DNA from 2 places in the Rhizobium sp. BK456 genome. Region 2 is predicted to be linked to the other one. Evidence: predicted binding sites of a transcription regulator. Region 2 holds the regulator's gene; the other holds the start of a gene.
What was found. Region 2 encodes LexA, which represses DNA repair genes until DNA is damaged. Its sites were predicted from a motif close to TGTTCNNNNTGTGTTCNG; they were not measured.
Positions count from the first base shown of each region.

Region 1 (10,149 bases), on a different contig from region 2:
GGAGACCCGGCACAGGATCGAGGCGCTGATCGCACCCGGCTCGACGCTGACGATCTCCGATACCGGCCTTGGCCGGGATACCGGCGAAGGCACGGATTTCATCACCATCACCCGGGGTTGATCGCAATCACCCCGGGATGATCAAATCGCCCAGGGTGATGTGCATCACCCCGAGATGATCAGACAAGCTCGACATCGACAACACCGGGGGCGGCGCGAAGAGCGGCGGCGATCTCCGGCGTGATGCGGTATTTCTCAGCCAGCGCCACTTCCACCTCGCGTTTGCCCTCCTCCTTGATGACGATGAAGGAAACGAGGCCATCGCCCCTGGCGTTGAGATGGCCGGCGACCATCTTCAGCGGCCCGGAATCTCTGATATAGACGCGCAGCGCCTTCTGCATCTGCAGCGACTTTTCCTCCAGCGACTGGATCGTCTGGATGCGCAGGCCAATCCCCTCCGGCCGCTCCTCGCCGGTGGCGGTCAGCACGAAGGATTTTCCCGACTCCAGCACGTCGCGGTACTGGTTGAGCATTTCCGAAAACAGCACCGCCTCGAACTGGCCCGAAGAATCGGAAAAGACGATGATGCCCATCTTGTTGCCGGTGCGGGTCTTGCGCTCCTGCTTCGAAATGACGGTGCCGGCGAGGCGCGCATTGAAGGCGCCCTGTTTGATCGCCTGGGAAAATTCGGCAAAGGTCTGCACCCGCATCTTCTGCAGGAGGTTGTTGTAGGAATCGAGCGGGTGGGCGGTGAGATAGAAGCCTAGCACCTGGAATTCCTTGAGCAGCCGCTCGGAGGCAAGCCAGGGCGAAAACGGTGGAAGGGAAATCTTCTCGGGCCCCGAGGTCAGCGTGCTGCCGAAAATATCCGACTGGCCGCTCAGCTTGTTCTCCTGGGCGCGCTGGGCATAACCGAGGATGCGGTCGAGGCCGGCTGAAAGCTGGGCGCGATCGGTGCCGAAACAATCAAAGGCGCCGGCAAAGATCAGGCTTTCCAATACACGGCGGTTGACCTGGCGCGGATCGATGCGCAGGCAGAAATCCTCGATGCCGGCAAAGGGCTTGTCGCCACGCACCTCGACGATATGGTCGACGGCGGATTCGCCGACGCCCTTGAGGGCGGCCAGCGCGTAATAGATGCGGTTGTCGCCGGTCTGGAAATGGCGGAAGGACGTCTGCACCGAGGGTGCGATCACCTCGATGCCTAGCCGCTTGGCATCCTGGCGGAAGTCATTGACCTTTTCCGTGTTGGACATGTCGAGCGTCATCGAGGCGGCGAGGAATTCGACCGGATAATGCGCCTTCATATAGGCCGTCTGGTAGGAGACGATCGCGTAAGCAGCGGCATGCGACTTGTTGAAGCCGTAATTGGCGAACTTCGCCAGCAGTTCGAAGATATTGTCGGCCTGCGGCTTCGAGACGCCGTTCTTGACGGCGCCGACGACGAAGCGTTCGCGCTGCTGGTCCATCTCGGCCTTGATCTTCTTGCCCATGGCGCGGCGCAGAAGATCGGCCTCTCCGAGCGAGTAACCGGACAGGACCTGGGCGATCTGCATCACCTGTTCCTGATAGACGATGACCCCTTGGGTTTCCTTGAGCAGGTGGTCGATCATCGGATGGATCGATTCCAGCTCTTCGTCACCGTGCTTGCGGGCATTGTAGGTCGGGATGTTCTCCATCGGACCCGGGCGATAGAGCGCCACCAGCGCGATGATGTCCTCGATGCAGTCCGGCTTCATGCCGATCAGCGCCTTGCGCATGCCGGCACTTTCCACCTGGAACACGCCGACCGTCTCGCCGCGCGACAGCATCTCGTAGGTCGGTTTGTCGTCGAGAGGAATGGCCGCGAGATCGACCTTGATGCCGCGCTTGGCGACGAAATCGACGGCGACCTTCAACACCGTCAGCGTCTTCAGGCCGAGGAAGTCGAATTTGACGAGGCCGGCCTGCTCCACCCACTTCATATTAAACTGGGTAACCGGCATGTCCGAGCGCGGATCGCGATACATCGGCACCAGCTTGGAAAGCGGGCGGTCGCCGATGACGATGCCGGCGGCATGCGTCGAGGCGTGGCGGTAAAGCCCCTCGATCTTCTGGGCAATGTCGAGCAGGCGGGCGACGACGGGCTCCTTCGCCGCCTCCTCCTGCAGCTTCGGCTCCTCCTCGATCGCTTTGGAGAGCGGCGTCGGATTGGCCGGATTGTTCGGCACCAGCTTGCAGATCTTGTCGACCTGCCCATAAGGCATCTCAAGCACGCGGCCGACGTCACGAAGGGCGGCGCGCGCCTGCAGCGAACCGAAGGTGATGATCTGCGCCACCTGCTCGCGGCCATACTTGGCCTGGACGTAGCGGATCACCTCTTCGCGGCGGTCCTGGCAGAAGTCGATGTCGAAGTCCGGCATCGAGACGCGTTCCGGATTGAGGAAGCGTTCGAAGAGCAGCGAAAACCGCAGCGGATCGACGTCGGTGATCGTCAAAGCGTAGGCAACCAGGGAACCCGCGCCCGAACCGCGGCCGGGACCGACCGGAATGTCGTGCTGCTTGGCCCATTTGATGAAGTCGGCAACGATCAGGAAGTAACCGGGAAAACGCATGCGCTCGATGACGCTGAGTTCGAAATCCAGCCGCTCGCGATAATCCTTTTCCTCGTAGCCCGGTGACATGCCGAGCGTCGAAAGCCGCATATCCAGCCCTTCCACAGCCTGGCGGCGCAGTTCGCTCGCCTCGGCGCGTTCAGCCTCCTCGGCGTCGTCAGTCGCGCCGGTGAAGCGCGGCAGGATCGGCTTTCGCGTCTTCAGCACGAAGGAGCAGCGCTTGGCGATCTCGATCGTGTTTTCCAGTGCTTCCGGCAGATCGGCGAAGAGCTTGGCCATCTCGGCCCGGCTCTTCAGATAATGGTCCGGGGTCAGGCGAAAGCGGCTGTCGTCGGAGACGATGGCATTGTGGGCGACCGCCATCAGCGCATCATGGGCGTCGTAATCGTCGCGTGTCGGAAAGAAGGCCTCGTTGGTCGCAACCAGCGGCAGGTCATTGCTATAGGCGAGGCCGATGATCTTTTGTTCGTGACGTTTGTCGTAAGTGCCGTGCCGCTGCAATTCGACGTAGAGCCTGTCGCCGAAGAGACGTTTCAGCACAAGCAGCCGGGCCTCCCCCTGCGCGGGATGGCCTTCCTTGATCGCCGCGTCGACAGGCCCGGTCAGGGCGCCGGTCAGGGCGATCAGCCCTTCCGTGCCGGCCTCCTCCAGCCAGGAGGCACGGATATGGATAGCCTGGTTGCTTTCACCGCCGAGATAGGCGCGGCTGACGAGATCGACCAGTCGTTCGTAACCGGCATCCGTGGCGGCGAGAAGAACGATCGACGGCAGCTTGACCAGCGCCTGCTGGCCGCCGCGCTTTTCCGTTTCCAGCCCGTCTTCCATGTCGATCGAGACCTGGCAGCCGATGATCGGCTGCAGGCCGTCGTCCATCGCCTTCTGGGAGAATTCCAGCGCGATGAACAGATTGTTGGTATCGGTGATGGCGATCGCCGGCTGGCTGTCGCCGGTTGCCTTGTAGAGGATCTTCTTCAGCGGCAAGGCGCCTTCGAGAAGCGAATAGGCGGAGTGGACCCTCAGGTGGATGAAGCCCGGCGTGCCGCCGATCGCCTCGCCCGTAGAACCCTTTGCCGTATCCGCCATGTCATGCCTTCCCAATCACCCGAATGAGTCGGACGCATTGTCGGCATAGAGGGCGATGATGTCCAGAACAAGTCCCGCTTGCGGACCGCATGATGGCCATGCGGTCCCCTGAAAACTTTAGATCGCCATGACGATGAGCGAGAAGCTGGCGACGAACATTGCGATGGAGGTGAATGCTGCGATATCACGGATCATGTCAGTCATTTGGCTCTCATTTACTCGTTATGTTTTCAATTTGTTCGATTTATGTTCCATTGTCAACAGGAATCTTTTCCTTCTTTCTTGCGTTTTAAAATCCAGGACGCGAATCGCGAATCGATGAGAGTGCCAAGCGATACGATGGGCTGCGCCTGTTCTCTCGCGATCGGTGACGGATCGGACAGGCTACTCAAACGGCAGTGCGCCTCTCGCAGCGACCCGCCTTGCTTGCCGTTTTTGTTCTGTTTCTGTTCTTTACATGCCGCAGCATATTTGCCAGCATCCGGCCGAGAGGAGAACGGGATATGCTCGACATTGCAATGCTCAATGAATTCGTCGTGGAGGCCAAGGCTGCGACCTATGTCGGCGGCGGTGTGCCGCGCGTGCCCTGCCGGCCGGGTGCCCACGATATCGGCTATGAGTGCGGCGACTGGCGCTATCTCGACAGCTACTTTGGCGGCACCGATTTCGCGGGACAGGAGGTTGTCTGGTTTGCCGGGGAGCCTGTCTGGGTGATGAATTATTTCGGCTGGATCGTTGTCCCTGAGCTCATCGACGGCGCTGCCGCCGGCGCGGTGATCAAGGCGGCACTTTCAGCCATGTATCAGCAGGGGCGCTTTCTCGACGGAATGGAATTCGATCATGCGTTCGGCCGCTACATCGATCACAGCGAAGGGAACTGCGAGCGGTTCAGCGGCAATGAATGCATCATGGTCGATGACCGGAAAGCCTATATGCTCGATTATCGCGGCGGGCTAGTCATCCCCTGACCTCAGTTTCAGAAATCGACGATCTTGCCATCCGAGATGGTCACACGCCGATCCATGCGGCGGGCGAGTTCGTGATTGTGGGTGGCGATGAGGGCCGCGAGGCCGGACTGGCGCACCAGCGCCTCCAGCGCATCGAAGACGTAGCTTGCCGTTTCCGGGTCGAGATTGCCGGTCGGCTCATCGGCAAGCAGCAGGGTCGGCGCATTGGCGACGGCCCGGGCGATCGCCACGCGCTGTTGCTCGCCGCCGGAGAGTTCGCCAGGGCGATGGGCGCCGCGGTGGCCGATGCGCATGTAATCGAGAAGCTGGCCGGCCCGCTCTCCGGCTTCCTTCCAGGACAGCCCGGCGATTAGCTGAGGCATCATGATGTTCTCAAGTGCGGAAAATTCCGGCAGCAGGTGGTGGAACTGGTAGACGAAGCCGATTTCGCTGCGGCGGATCGCGGTGCGTTTCTCATCGCTCAGGCCGTCACAGGCATGGCCGCTGATGTTGACTTCACCGCCGTCCGGATGCTCCAACAGGCCGGCGATATGCAGCAGGGTCGATTTGCCGGTGCCGGAGGGAGCGACGAGAGCGACGATCTCGCCCTTCGACATCGAAAAATCCGCGCCCTTCAGGATCGGCAGCAGCGTATCGCCCTGCCCGTAATGGCGCTCGACGCCGGTAAGCTTGAGAACGACGTTGCGTTTCATAAAGGCGGCATTCCTTATTCGTAGCGCAGGGCCTGCACCGGATCGAGCCTGGACGCGCGCCAGGCCGGAAAGATGGTCGCGATGAAGGAGAGCGTCAGCGCCATGATGACGATCGAGATCGTTTCGCTGAGCTGCATCTCGGCCGGCAGCTGACTGAGGAAATAGACCTGCGGATTGAAGATCACCGTGCCTGAAATCCAGGAGAAGAACTGACGGATGGATTCGATGTTGACGCAGACGAGAACGCCGAGCAGCACGCCGGCAACAGTGCCGACGATCCCGATCGCCGCCCCGGTCATGAAGAAGATGCGCATGATCGCGCCGGCGCTGGCGCCCATGGTGCGCAGAATGGCGATATCGCTGCTCTTGTCCTTCACCAGCATGATCAGGCCGGAGATGATGTTCAGAGCCGCGACAAGCACGATCAGCGTCAGGATCATGAACATGACGTTGCGCTCGACCTGCAGCGCCGAAAAGAAGGTCTGGTTGCGCTGGCGCCAGTCGGTGAGGTTGATCTGGCGGCCGGCCGCTTCCTCCACCTTGGGCCGCAGAGTGTCGATATCGTCGGGGTGATCGACGAAAAGCTCTATCGACTGCACCAGTCCCTCGGCATTGAAATAAAGCTGCGCTTCCTCGAGCGGCATGAAGATGATCGAAGAATCATATTCCGACATGCCGATCTCGAAGAGGCCGGAGATCTTATAGGACTTAACGCGCGGGCTGACGCCCATCGGTGTAATGTCACCATCCGGCGAGGTCAGAGTGATGAGGTCGCCGACGCTCAGGCCGAGCTGGTTGGCCATGCCGGTGCCGATCAGCACGCCCTGGCCGGAGGCAAAACCGACCATGTCGCCGGATTTGATGTTCCCGGAGATCGTCTTGAGCTTGGTCAGGTCCTCGGCGCGGGCGCCGCGCACCAGCGCGCCGGTGCTACCACCGGCCTGGGCGGAGGCGAGCACCTGGCCTTCCACCAAAGGCAGCGCCATCTTCACTCCCGGTACGGCAGCGAGCCTGCTGGAAAGGTCGGCATAATCGGTGAAGGGGCCATCGGACGGCTGGACGATCATATGGCCGTTGATGCCGAGGATGCGCGAGACGAGCTCGGTGCGGAAGCCGTTCATGACGGCCATGACGATGATCAGCGTCGCAACACCGAGCATGATGCCGACGAAAGAAAAGCCGGCGATCACTGAGATAAAAGCTTCCTTGCGGCGGGCGCGCAGGTAGCGCCACGCCACGAGGCGTTCGAAAGTGGAAAATGGCTTGCCAGCCGGACCCAAGCCGGATTTCGAACTCCGGTCCACTGCTGCCTCTGCCATTTCGCCTCCGTTTCCTTAAGCCACGAACCTGTTGATCGCCGCTTCGATGGTCATCGTTTCGCGGGCGCCAGTCTTGCGGTCCTTCACTTCGACCTCGCCGTTGGCGACCGCGCGCGGGCCGGCGATGATCTGGACGGGTACGCCGATCAGGTCGGCGGTCGCGAATTTCGTGCCGGCCCGGTCGTCGGTATCGTCGTAGAGCACATCCTTGCCGGCCTTGGTGAGCGCCGCATAGATCAGCTCGCAAGTATCGTCGCAGGCTTGATCGCCCGCCTTCATGTTGATCACCACGATATCGAAGGGCGCGACCGAGGCCGGCCAGATGATTCCGTTGTCGTCATGCGATGCTTCGATGATGGCGGGAACAAGGCGTGTCGGGCCGATACCGTAGGAACCCATGTGAACGAAGTGTTCCTTGCCGTCGGGGCCCTGCACTTTCGCGCCCATCGCCTCGGAATATTTCGTGCCGAAATAGAAGATGTGGCCGACCTCAATGCCGCGCGCCGACAGGCGCTCGCCTTCGGGGACGGCGTTGAAGGCCGCCTCGTCGTGCATTTCCGAAGTCGCCGCATAGAGCGAGGTCCACTTGTCGAAGATCGACTTCAGGCCCTCGACGCTGTCGAAATCAGTGCGGTCGTCGGGAATATCGAAGCCGACGAAATCCTTGTGACAGAAGACCTCGGATTCGCCGGTATCGGCGAGGATGATGAATTCGTGGCTGAGATTGCCGCCGATCGGGCCGGTATCGGCGCGCATCGGAATGGCGCGCAGGCCGAGCCGATCGAAGGTTCTGAGATAGGCGGCGAACATCTTGTTATAGGAATGCTCCGCCCCTTCGCGCGTCAGATCGAAGGAATAGGCATCCTTCATCATGAATTCGCGCGAGCGCATCGTGCCGAAGCGCGGACGGATCTCGTCGCGAAACTTCAGCTGGATGTGATAGAGATTGAGCGGCAGGTCCTTATAAGATTTGACCGAGGAGCGGAAAATATCCGTCACCATCTCCTCATTGGTGGGACCATAGAGCATCGGCCGATCCTGGCGGTCCTTGATGCGCAGCATCTCCTTGCCATAGGCGTCGTAGCGGCCGCTTTCCTGCCAGAGTTCGGCCGATTGCAGGGTCGGCATGGACAACTCGATTGCGCCGGCCCGGTTCTGCTCGTCGCGAATAATGGCGTTGACCTTGTCGAGCACGCGTTTGCCGAGCGGCAGCCAGGAATAGATGCCCTGCGACTGCTGGCGGATCATGCCGGCGCGCAGCATCAGCCGGTGGGAGACGATTTCCGCCTCCTTGGGGTTTTCCTTGAGGATGGGCATGAAATAGCGGGACAGACGCATGGCGGATTCCGAAGCAGTTGAGATCCCGCAGCAGGCGGAATCGAAAGACAATGGTTAATGTCGGGAGCGTTCATAGCCGCTTCGCGGCAGGAAGGAAACCCGCAACTGATGCCGGCAACCTCCCGCACGCGCATGTTCGGCCCCGCAAAATGACAGGGCATGAAAAAGCGCGTGTTTATAAGGACTTAAACGAAAATCTTGTCAACAGAAAAATTTTGCTAGAGTGTAGCAAAAATGCAAAAAAAGCTAATGACAAAGCCCAATGTTTGAGCTAGCTTTAGCTCACAAAACAGGCAGGAAGGATAAATTCTTGCCGAATTCGCGGTCAAGTCTTGGGAGGATCAGATCTTAGGCGCGCTCGTCGCTGCCCCGGCAACGGTTACAGATCACGCGATACTTAAAACAAGGCTTTTAGCCTTGTTTTTTTTTGGCTTTTCGGCTTCATCCGACCCCAAAAATCCAGCCAACTACCGTAAGGGAATGATGCTCATTCCGTAACGGCAGCTCTTTTGCCGCAACACCATGACGCTGGTATGACGAAGGTCGCTTTTTAATGATATACATATGCCCAAAGTTTGGGCAAAAGTTTGATCTTAATAGAAGCTCGGCCCGAGTTGTGGAAGGGCATCGAAGCCCCAGCCGAAATAGGTGTCGCAGACATACCAGGTGCCGTAGACCAGAGCCGAGATCAGCGTCGTCAGCGAAAAGGTGAAGACGGCACGAAAGCGGCTCGGCGCGCTTGGAACGGTGCCGAGCACGACATCATTGTCCTCGGCCTGGGTGCGCAGACCGATCGGCAGGACAGCGAAAAGCGTCATCCACCAAATGATGAAGTAGACGGCAAATCCCTGAAGAAATATCTGGAGCATTGGGGTTCCCGGTGGTGTCGCGCCGACAGACGTTCTGTCACTTTGAGCTAGGCGCCCTTATACGGCGGAATGGCAGCCAACTCAAAGCCGATGAAGCGCTTGGCCGCCTTGAGGGCATTCTGCCGCAGGCTTCACGCCTGTTCGAGTTCGATCAGCGTGCCGAAGAAATCCTTGGGATGCAGAAAAAGCACCGGCTTGCCATGCGCGCCGGTCTTCGGCTGGCCGTCGCCGAGCACCCTCGCCCCGGCCGCGACCAGCCGATCACGCGCAAGCAGGATATCGTCCACCTCATAACAGATGTGGTGCATGCCGCCGGACGGGTTCTTTTCGAGGAAGGCTGCGATCGGCGAGGTTTCCCCAAGCGGCTGCAGCAATTCGACCTTCGTGTTCGGCAATTCGACGAAGACGACGGTGACGCCGTGTTCCGGCAGAGCCTGCGGCTGCGATACGGCAGCACCCAGCGTGTCGCGATAGGCGGCCGTCGCCGCTTCCAGATCGGGAACGGCGATGGCGATGTGGTTTACCCGGCCAAGCATGGTCAGACCTTGGTGACGAAGGCGGTGACAATCGGCTTCTTGCCCCAGGCATGGTTGGCAGAGGCGCGGATAGCGCGGCGCACGGCCTCCTGCACCATGTCGATATCCTTGCGACGGGCGCGCGGAATGCTTTCGATAGCACTGATCGCCGCATCGAAGAGCGTATCTTCCATCTCTTCGCCCTCGTCGTCGTAGACAGGCAGGCCGATCGAAACGAGATCGGGATCACCGACGATGTCATAACGGGCGTCGAGCACGACGCTGACTGCGACATGGCCAACATAGGAGAGCTTCTTGCGCTCGCCGATCCCCATCTCGTCGAAATCGCCGATCAGCGAGCCGTCCTTGTAGATGCGGCCATGCGGCGCCTGGCCGATCACCTCGGCGGGGCCGGGTGCCAGCCGCAGAATGTCGCCGTTGCGCACCCTCGGCACGATGGCGATGCCGGATTGCTCGGCAAGTTCCTTATGCGCCGTCAGATGCGTCGCCTCACCATGCACCGGCACGACGATCTTCGGCCGCGTCCACTCATACATCCGCTGCAGCTCGTTGCGGCGGGGATGGCCGGAAACGTGAACCAGCGCCTCGGTATCGGTGATGATGTGTACGCCCTGCTCGACGAGGCCGTTCTTGATGTCCTGGATCGCCTTCTCGTTGCCGGGAATGGCGCGGGAGGAAAAGACGACGATATCGCCTGCCGCAAAGGCAACATTGCGCATCTCGTCGCGGGAGAGCTTGGCAAGCGCTGCC
Region 1 is NZ_JACIAO010000011.1:234,621-244,769, reverse strand. It holds gene FHX03_RS27410 (L,D-transpeptidase family protein) at 1-121, shown strand, start outside; gene dnaE (DNA polymerase III subunit alpha) at 180-3,677, opposite strand; gene FHX03_RS27400 (DUF5680 domain-containing protein) at 4,181-4,645, shown strand; gene FHX03_RS27395 (ABC transporter ATP-binding protein) at 4,654-5,337, opposite strand; gene FHX03_RS27390 (lipoprotein-releasing ABC transporter permease subunit) at 5,352-6,656, opposite strand; gene proS (proline--tRNA ligase) at 6,672-7,994, opposite strand; gene FHX03_RS27380 (DUF1467 family protein) at 8,588-8,863, opposite strand; gene mce (methylmalonyl-CoA epimerase) at 8,995-9,399, opposite strand; gene FHX03_RS27370 (ribonuclease J) at 9,402-10,149, opposite strand, start outside.
Region 1: a site for LexA is predicted at 3,914-3,931, ahead of FHX03_RS27400 (DUF5680 domain-containing protein). Genes of this name have one in related genera too.

Region 2 (10,149 bases):
CATCGCCGACATTGGTGTTGTGGCCCTGGGCGGCCAGTTCCTTGCGGAGCGTGTGGAAGACTTCCGAACCCATACGCACGGCTTCGGCGATCGTATCGGCGCCGACCGGCAGGATCATGAATTCCTGGAAATCGATCGGATTGTCGGCATGGGCGCCGCCGTTGATGATGTTCATCATCGGCACCGGAAGCAGGCTCGCGGAAGCGCCGCCGACGTAGCGATAGAGCGGCAGGCCGGAGGCTTGGGCAGCAGCCTTAGCGACGGCCAGCGACACACCGAGGATAGCGTTGGCGCCGAGGCGCGACTTGTTCGGCGTGCCGTCGAGCTCGATCATGATGTTGTCGATCTGGATCTGGTTTTCGGCATCGATGCCGCCGATCGCGTCGAAGATCTCGGTATTGGCCGCATCGACCGCTTTCTGCACGCCCTTGCCGAGGTAGCGCTTGCCGCCGTCGCGCAGCTCGACCGCCTCATGGGCGCCGGTCGAAGCGCCCGAGGGAACGGCCGCGCGGCCCATGCTGCCGTCTTCGAGATAGACATCGACTTCGACGGTGGGGTTGCCACGGCTATCGAGAATTTCGCGGGCGATGATATCGGTGATTGCAGTCATGGGTTCTTCCTGCTCGGTGGGTGATCAATCGTTCGAAGCCTGTCATAATCGAAGGCGTGCAAATTACAATGGCACATTGCGGCACCCTCGACCTGCATGTCCGATCGTCGCTATAGCACGAACATGTCAGGCTTTTGACTGTCAGCCCTTGGCGACAGCGTCAAAGGCCAGCAGCTTTTCCAGAAGCCGCGGCATGTCCTTCAAATAGACCATGTTCGGGCCGTCGGACGGTGCGTTGTCGGGGTCCTGGTGGGTTTCGACGAAGACGCCGGCAATGCCGGTCGCCACCGCTGCGCGCGCCAGCGTTTCCACGAATTCCCGCTGACCGCCGGAGGAATCGCCCTGCCCGCCCGGCTGCGCCACGGAATGGGTCGCATCGAAGATAACGGGCGCGCCCATCGACGCCATGATAGGCAGCGAGCGCATGTCGGAAACCAGCGTGTTGTAGCCGAAGGAGGCGCCGCGTTCGCAGAGCAGCACGTTAGGATTGCCGCTGGCGTTGAGCTTCTTCAGGACGTTCTTCATGTCCCAGGGGGCGAGGAACTGGCCCTTCTTGACATTGACGGCACGGCCGGTCTCGGCGGCGGCGATCAGAAGGTCGGTCTGACGGCAGAGGAAGGCCGGGATCTGCAGGACATCGACCACCCTTGCCACTTCGGCGCATTGCTCGGCGGTATGAACGTCGGTGAGAACCGGAAAGCCGAATTCCTTCTTGAGATCGGCGAAGACCTGCATGCCTTTTTCAAGCCCGATGCCGCGCTCGGCCGACAGCGAGGTGCGGTTCGCCTTGTCGAAGGAGCTCTTGTAGACGAGGCCGATGCCGAGCTTGGCGCAGAGCTCCTTGAGCGTGCCGGCAACCATGAAAGCGTGGTCGCGGCTCTCCATCTGGCAGGGGCCGGCAATCAGCGACAGGCGGCCGGTATTGGAAAAGGTGACCTGGCCTGCGCCCTCGCCGATCCTGACTTCCGAATTCGTATCAGTGCTCATCATCTTTCCTCGAAGGCGAAAAGCGTGCCCTGCCCGGGCGCCGGCTTCACCAGAATGCGATTGTTCTTGCGCGTGTAGGTCACTCCGTTAGCAGCCAAATGCGCTTCTGTCACGGCAAGATCGGCGACGGTGAAGAGGATGGCCCGGCCGCGCAGGCCGCGGTCGGCGGATAAGACGGCAACCTCGAAATAGGCCTCCAGCCCCTCCGGCGTCATCAGGCTGATTTTCGCATTCGGCGCCGCGATATTGACGCCGAAACCGGTTTTCTCGACCGCCGACTGCGCCATGGCAAGGCTGACGAAACCGGCGTAGGCGGCGGCATCAGGCGCGCACAGCGCGATCTCGGCGATGCCGGTCACGCCATTGGCATGTGTCTCCAGCGCGCCGCGGTCGGCGGGCAATGGATTGATGCGCTGGCAGGTAAAGAGAAAGAAGTCCGGCGCAAGCAGATCCGCTGCAAAGGCCAGTTTGAAGCTGCCGACGCTTTCGGAACCGTCCGGCATCTTCATTGGCCGGCTGAACTCCAGCATCTCGCCGGCGCTCGATCCGCCGGCAGCGAAGTGCCGATGATCGTGGCCGGCATCCTCGGTGCCGAAAACCACCGCCGAAAGCCCCTCATCGCCGCAACGGAAGCGGAAGGCCCGGTTGCGGGCGGTGAAGACATTCCCTTGCCGCGCCGAGGCCTCGCTCTCCTCGACGCTGGCGATACCGAGCGGCTCCAGATAGGTCTTGTCGGCGAAGAAGACACAGGCATTCTCCGTTCCGAAGGGATGGCGGGCATCGGCGGCAACCGTGAAGCCGAGCTTGCCGAGCCGCTCGCGGGCCAGATCGATATTGACGACGGGCAGCACGACATGATCCAGCGGGTGCGGTTTGGCGGAACGCTCGTTCATCATATCCCTCCCTCAAACGATAAGAGATGTGCGACAGCACCACCCCCAATGCAAGACATGTGTGCCAATCCGGCGAATGAAAATAAAAATCTCAAAGAGTTGGCGGCAAGTTTTACGGAAATTTAGCTACTTGCAGAACACATATGGAACATATAGTGTCTGTTCTGGATTTGTTTCAATCAGGGGTCACACGCCGATGCTCACGCGCAAACAACAGGAGCTTCTCCTTTTCATTCATGAGCGCATGAAGGAATCCGGCGTTCCGCCATCTTTCGACGAGATGAAGGATGCCCTGGATCTGGCCTCCAAATCCGGCATTCATCGCCTGATTACAGCGCTCGAAGAACGCGGTTTCATTCGCCGCCTACCGAACCGCGCCAGGGCGCTCGAGGTCATCAAGCTTCCCGAAGCCTATAGTCCCAGCATCCAGCCCCGGCGCGGCTTTTCGCCGAGCGTCATCGAGGGCAGCCTCGGCAAGCCCCAGCCGGTCGCCGCCCCCGCGCCTGTAAAACCCGTCGCCGACAACGGCAACTCGGTCTCGGTGCCGGTCATGGGCCGAATCGCTGCCGGTGTTCCGATATCGGCAATCCAGAACAATACCCACGACATCGTCGTTCCCGCCGACATGCTCGGCTCCGGTGAACATTATGCGCTGGAGGTGAAGGGCGATTCGATGATCGACGCCGGCATCTTCGACGGCGACACGGTGATCATCCGCAACGGCAGCACCGCAAGCCCCGGCGACATCGTCGTTGCCCTCGTCGATGACGAGGAAGCGACGCTGAAGCGCTTCCGCCGCAAGGGCGCCTCGATCGCGCTTGAGGCGGCCAACCCGGCTTACGAGACCCGGATCTTTGGGCCCGACCGCGTCAAGGTGCAGGGCAAGCTCGTCGGCCTCATTCGCCGCTATCACTGACACTGGACAGGCCGGATTCGGTAAAACTGTTGCTGCGCCAGTCATAGGCGCGCTGGCGCATCCATGGCCGCGACAGCGTTTCGAATGCGGTTGCGACCTCCAGGCCGGTATCTGCGAAGCGCAGCTCGAGGGAACCGGTCTTGCGCAGCGTCTCACCGGTGAAGAGCGTCGCGCCTGAGCGGCAGCTGTTGAAACGCAGGCGGACCGGCGTCACGACGATATCGGCTGCATCGCAGGCCGGGCCGAGATAAGCGGCATTGTCGATGATGCTTACCACACGGCCATTGCCAAGCCTTGATATGCACCAGGCCTTTTTGACGCAGGAGAAGCGGTTTGTTTCACCGCCCGCGGCGGCCCCCCGCATCGCTGTCCTTGCTTCATTCTGTTGCTCGCGGGAAAGCCTGACGCGTCGGTCTTCCCCCTCCGGCGGGATAGCGGGGCCACCCAGCATCTTCGGCGGGTGATGCGTCGGCAGGACCAGCGCTCTTTGCCACTGGTCGAAGATGAAATCCGGCGGGTTTTCACGATTGGAAGCCATTGCCGCGGTCTCGACGAGCGCGACCAGACCGCCATCCTCCGAAATCACCAGATCCGGCGGCCGGGAAACCGGCAGAATCAACAGAATGAAGGTCGAAACGGCGAGGATTGCTGAGCCGGCATGGCGCAGCCGGGTGCGGAGCAGCGTCAGCAGCAGGAAGCCTGCCACGGCGATGGCGAAATACCAGGCGGGCAAGCGGCCGACGCCGATATCGCCGCCCCAGCCGGACACTGTCTTGGCGACCGCGATCACCAGATCAAGGCCGAAGCCGACCACCTTCCAGAGCGGAGCGTCCAGACCGAACGGCATGAGCAACATCGCCAGCAGCCCGGCCGGCATCACGATGAAGGAGATGATCGGCATCGTCGCGAGGTTTGCCGGCAGGCCGTAAGCGGTCAGGCGATGAAAATGTTCGATCGAAAACAGCGCCGTGGAAAAACCGCCGATCAGCGAAGTCAGGAAGACGCCGCCGAAGAAACCGGCGACCGCAACGAGCGGCCGGAAGACCGGCAGCCTCAGCAAAGCGTTTTCGCGAATGCGCCGCTCCTTCCACAACTGATAACCCGATACCAGCGCCAATGTCGCGGCAAAGGACATCTGGAAGCTCGGGCCCAGGACTTCGGAGGGCGAAATGGCGATGATGACGAGGGCCGAGAGCACGACATTGCGCAGGCTGATCGACGGCCGATCGAAGAAGACGGCAATCAGCATGATGGCCATCATGATAAAGGCGCGTTCAGCCGAGACCCCGAAGCCGGAGATCAGGTAGTAAGCGGTGACGGCGATGAGCGCGCCTGCTGCGGCGATCTTCTTGGTCGGATAGGCCTGGGCAGCACCTGGAAAGAGGCTGAGCAGCATCCGGAAGCCGACGAAGAAGATGCCGGCCGACAACGCCATGTTGAGGCCCGAGATCGCGACGATATGAGCAAGGCCGGACTGGCGCAGCGCCTCCGTCGTCGCATTCGAGATGGCGCGCCGCTCGTCGGTCACCAGAGCAGCGGCAAAAGCGCCCGTATCGCCGGGCAGGATCGATCGAATGCGATCGCCGATACCGCTGCGCAGCCGGTAAAGCCATTCGAGCATTGCTTCCGACGTCGACATTGCACCCTGCGGGCCCGCCCCCAAATCCCTCTCCGGAGCGCCATAGAAGAAGCCGTTGGCACCGATGCCGTCGAAATAGGCACTGAAGGAGAAATCGTTGAGTTCAGGCAGCGCTGGGCCTGCCGGAGGCGTCAGCCGCGCCCTGCCGGTGATGATGTCACCGATCTCGAAAGGCGTATCGGCGCCGCGGACGATCGCGGTGATGCGCCCCGGCCGCCGCTTCAGCTCCGGCGCCTCCGTGCCGGTGACGGCAAGGATGTAGCGCCAACGCCCACGTCCATCGCCTTCCCGCCGTTCGACACGGCCGGTCACCGTCGTCGTCACGGATGAATCGAGGATCACGGTCGAAGCCCTCCAGCTCTCGAATTGTGCTGAGAGCATGCCGCAGGCGAAAAGCGCCAACGCCAGGAAGCTGGCCTGCAGCACCGGCCGGCTGGGGCCGGCGACGAGAACCACGACCGCCGGCATCGCTAGGCAGAGAAGCGACGCGACGAGGGGAAAATCCCATGGCGCGAGAAACCAGAAGGCCGCCCCGGCGCCGAGGAAGACCGGCGAGAACAGCAGCAGTCGGCCATGGTCGGCCTCCTCGCCCAGCATGCGGATTCCGGCACGCAGCGATTGCGAGGCCGCGGCCGGCAGCCGGTGGCGCAACGGCATCGCGGACTGGGTCCTTGCCGACCGTTTCACCACCGCGGGCGCGGCAAAACCTGGGGAATCGGCCAGGCCGGCGCCCGCTTCCGGCCGCAATTCGACTGTCGTCAATTCCTCCATGCCCCGCCCAAGATCACCCGCGCCTGCGGGCAGAATGCAACCTTCAATCAAAACGAGCAAGAATAATCGATTGAAATATGAGCGAAAATCGCCACCGCCAAAAGAGCAGTCGAATCATTGGCTTCCGGTATGCGCGCAGCTCATCGCTGCAGTGCCTAAAAGGTGATGCCGCAATGCACAAAATGCCGTCACGGTAACTTGGCATTAGCTTCGCGATCATATAGCTATCGGTGAGGACGCTTAACCCCTATGGCGCTTTTATGGCGCCACCGCCATTTCGGAGGATCAGTATGACGGATCAAAGCGCTACAATAAAAATCGGTGACAAATCTGTCGACCTAGCCGTCAAGAACGGCACGATCGGCCCGAGCGTCATCGATATCGGTGCTCTCTATAAGAACACCGCTTCCTTCACTTACGATCCGGGTTTTACCTCGACCGCATCTTGTGAATCCAAGATCACCTACATCGACGGCGACGAAGGTGTGCTGCTGCACCGCGGCTATCCGATCGAGCAGCTGGCCGAGCATGGCGACTTCCTCGAAGTGTGCTACCTGCTTCTCTACGGTGAACTGCCGACCACCGCGCAGAAGAAGGATTTCGATTATCGCGTCACGCACCACACCATGGTGCACGAGCAGATGAGCCGCTTCTTCACCGGCTTCCGCCGCGATGCGCATCCGATGGCCGTCATGTGCGGCTGCGTCGGCGCCCTGTCGGCTTTCTATCACGACTCCACCGACATCACCGATCCGCACCAGCGCATGGTCGCCAGCCTGCGTATGATCGCCAAGATGCCGACGCTTGCCGCGATGGCCTACAAGTACCATATCGGCCAGCCTTTCGTTTATCCGAAGAACGATCTCGACTACGCCTCTAACTTCCTGCGCATGTGCTTTGCTGTGCCTTGCGAAGAATACGTGGTTAACCCGGTGCTCGCCCGCGCCATGGACCGCATCTTCATCCTGCATGCTGATCATGAACAGAACGCCTCGACCTCGACCGTCCGTCTCGCCGGCTCGTCGGGCGCCAACCCGTTCGCCTGCATCGCGGCCGGCATCGCCTGCCTCTGGGGCCCGGCCCATGGCGGCGCCAACGAAGCAGCGCTCAACATGCTGAATGAGATCGGCTCGGTCGACCACATTCCGGAATATATTGCCCGCGCCAAGGACAAGAACGATCCGTTCCGCCTGATGGGCTTCGGTCACCGCGTCTACAAGAACTACGATCCGCGTGCCAAGATCATGCAGAAGACGACGCATGAAGTGCTCGGCGAACTCGGCATCAAGGATGATCCGTTGCTCGAGGTGGCGATGGAGCTGGAGCGCATCGCGCTCACCGACGAATATTTCATCGAAAAGAAGCTCTATCCGAACATCGACTTCTATTCCGGCATCACGCTGAAGGCGCTGGGCTTCCCCACGACCATGTTCACCGTGCTCTTCGCGCTTGCCCGCACCGTCGGCTGGATCGCCCAGTGGAACGAGATGATCGAGGATCCGGAGCAGCGCATCGGCCGCCCGCGCCAGCTCTATGTCGGCGAACCGAAGCGCGACTACATCCCGGTTTCGAAGCGCTGATCGCTTCGGCCAACATATCGGCCCGAAAAGGAGAAAACCCGGTCAGAGACGACCGGGTTTTTTCTTGTCCAGCACGTCGAGCAGGATTTCGGCGGCATGTTCGCCTGGTGGTTTTTCCGTCTGCATGCGCTGCCAGATGAGATTATAGCCTTCCTTCATCGCCTTAAGCTGGTAGGTGTCAGCCGACAGCCTTTCCATCCAGCGGGCGAGGCTTGCCCCGCGAACGACGTCGTTCAGATATTCCGGGACGACGGCGTAATCGGCAATCAGGTTCGGCAGTGCGCCAGTCCAAGTCTTGATGCTTGACGTCAGCAGACGCATGATCCAGTCGACCTTGTAGGCGGAGACGACAGGAACATCGGCAAGCGCCAGTTCAAGAATGACGGTTCCCGATGCCGCCATCGCCGCATCGGCTTCAGCGAATGCCTTCCATTTAGCTTCAGCGCCGACAACGATCTCCGGCTTGACCGCCCATCCCGCCGTCAGTTGGCGGACAAGCGCTTGCCTGTGCGTCACCGTCGGCAGAACAAAGCGCGTCGGCCCATTGCGGGCGACAAGTTCGCTTGCCGCCACCTCGAAATGGGGCAGGAGCTTCTGGATTTCCGAGGAGCGTGAGCCGGGCAGAAGCAGGATCGCGTCGTTGCCGGGCTGCCTGTCGGCGCGCCGGCGCCGGGTCTCCAAGAGCGCCGGGTCGGCGGTCAGGCGATGGCCGACATAGGTGGTTGCCGGCCCGCCAAGGCGCTGCATCGCCGCCGGTTCGAAGGGCAGGACGGCGAGCACATGATCGACATAGGCGAGCATGCGCGTGGCGCGATATTCTTTCCAGGCCCAGACGCTCGGACAGACGTAATTGACGACAGGCAGATCGGGCAGCGCGGTGCGGACGCGCTTTGCGACGCGATGGGTGAAATCCGGGCTGTCGATGATGAGGAGAATGTCGGGCCTTGCAGCGACGATGGCAGCGGTCGTCCGGCGGATCAGCGTATACAGCTTCGGCAGCCGGCTCAGCACCTGGGTGATGCCCATGATCGACAACTCGGAGAAATCGAACAGGGATCGCAAGCCCTCGGCCTGCAGCCCCTCGCCGCCGACGCCGACAAGTTCCACCGGCCCGGTGTGGACCCGCTTCAGGGCGGCGACGAGATCGGCGCCGAGCAGATCACCCGATACCTCGCCGGCAATGACGGCGATCTTCAGCGGCGCCCCGTTCATTCGAGCCCCCATGCCGGCAGCCCGCGATCGATGCCGCAGACGAAAAGCCCTGCCTCATCGGCGGCCTTGATGACGGCGGCGCGATCGAGCACCAGCGAGCGGCCGGCCTCTACCGCGATGCCGCCGAGACCGGCTTTTTTTGCGTTCAGGATCGTGGAAACGCCGATCGCCGGCAGGTCGGCGCGGATATCCTGCTGCGGCTTGCAGAGCTTGACGAGCGCGCCGCGGCGCCGCGGCGAGATGCGCCCGGCGGCTCTGAGACCCGCGACACGGTCCAGCATCTCATCCGTACCCTCGAGCCCCTCGAGTGCCACGACACGGCCGCCGATGCTGATAGCACCCTGCCCGACATCCAGCCGACCGAGCATGTCCGCGGCTTCGGCGGCGCGGCGGATATCGCGCCGGTCTTCCTCACTAGGCGTCGTCGCGCCAAGCGCACCAACAGAGGCAAGCAGATCCGGAGCAATTTCATGGGCGCCGACAACCCGGCGGCCGTTCCCCTCAATCAGCCGGATCACCATCTGCAGAACCGTGTCGTCGCCGCCGGAGAGCAGTGTGCGGATGGCGGCCGGCACTTTCATCAGAATGCGCAGTGTCGGACGCACCTCGCGCCATTCCGGTCGGCGGGCGACGCTGCCCGACATCACGACACGGCCGACACCATAACGGCTGAGCAACCCATCAAGAGCTGCGAAATCGCCGATGCCGATGACGGCGTGATCATAGTCTTCCCAGCGCCGGTCGCTTTCATCCTTCAGGGCGACGATGACGGGATTTTCACCCGCCGCACGCGCGGCTTCGGCGACATAAGAAGGCAGAAGACCGCCGCCGGCAATGATCGCCAGCCGGCCCGCAGCGGTGTCGCCTGATAAAGCCACGGATCAGCCCTTCTGCCCCCGGGTCGGCGAGGACAGAGCGCGATCGCTGTCGGCGGCGATGAAATCGAGGATCTGGACCGCCTGCTCGCAATCGGCATATTCGTCGCGGATGGCGGCGGCGTTTTCGCGGACGGAGCCCGTTCCTTCGAAGATCGACTTATAGGCGCGGCGTACCCTGTGGATGACGGCGCGGTCGACGCCGGCGCGGGTCATGCCGACGACATTCAGGCCGCTCAGCAGACCGGGATTGCCGTTCAGCATACCGTAGGGAATGACGTCGTAACTCACTGCCGAAAGCCCGCCGACGAAGGCCTGACGGCCGACACGGGTGAATTGGTGAACGGCCGAGCCGCCGCCCAGAATGACGCGATCCTCGATGACGACATGGCCGGCGAGCATGACATTGTTCGACATGATCACGTGATTGCCGACCTTGCAGTCATGCGCGACATGGGAATTGGCAAGGAAGAGGTTGTTGTCGCCGACGATCGTCTGGCCGCCGAAATCGGCCGTGCCGGTGTTCATCGTCACACCTTCGCGCATCGTGCAGTTGGCGCCAACCGAAAGCGTCGTCTCCTCGCCGCCGTGATGCACGCTCTGCGGATCGCCGCCGATGACGGCCATCGGAAAGATGCGCGTGCCCTTGCCGATCACGGTGCGGCC
Region 2 is NZ_JACIAO010000003.1:277,706-287,854, forward strand. It holds gene eno (phosphopyruvate hydratase) at 1-610, opposite strand, end outside; gene kdsA (3-deoxy-8-phosphooctulonate synthase) at 752-1,597, opposite strand; gene FHX03_RS10950 (VOC family protein) at 1,597-2,490, opposite strand; gene lexA (transcriptional repressor LexA) at 2,687-3,406, shown strand; gene FHX03_RS10960 (ComEC/Rec2 family competence protein) at 3,387-5,816, opposite strand; gene gltA (citrate synthase) at 6,107-7,396, shown strand; gene lpxB (lipid-A-disaccharide synthase) at 7,439-8,608, opposite strand; gene FHX03_RS10975 (LpxI family protein) at 8,605-9,486, opposite strand; gene lpxA (acyl-ACP--UDP-N-acetylglucosamine O-acyltransferase) at 9,490-10,149, opposite strand, start outside.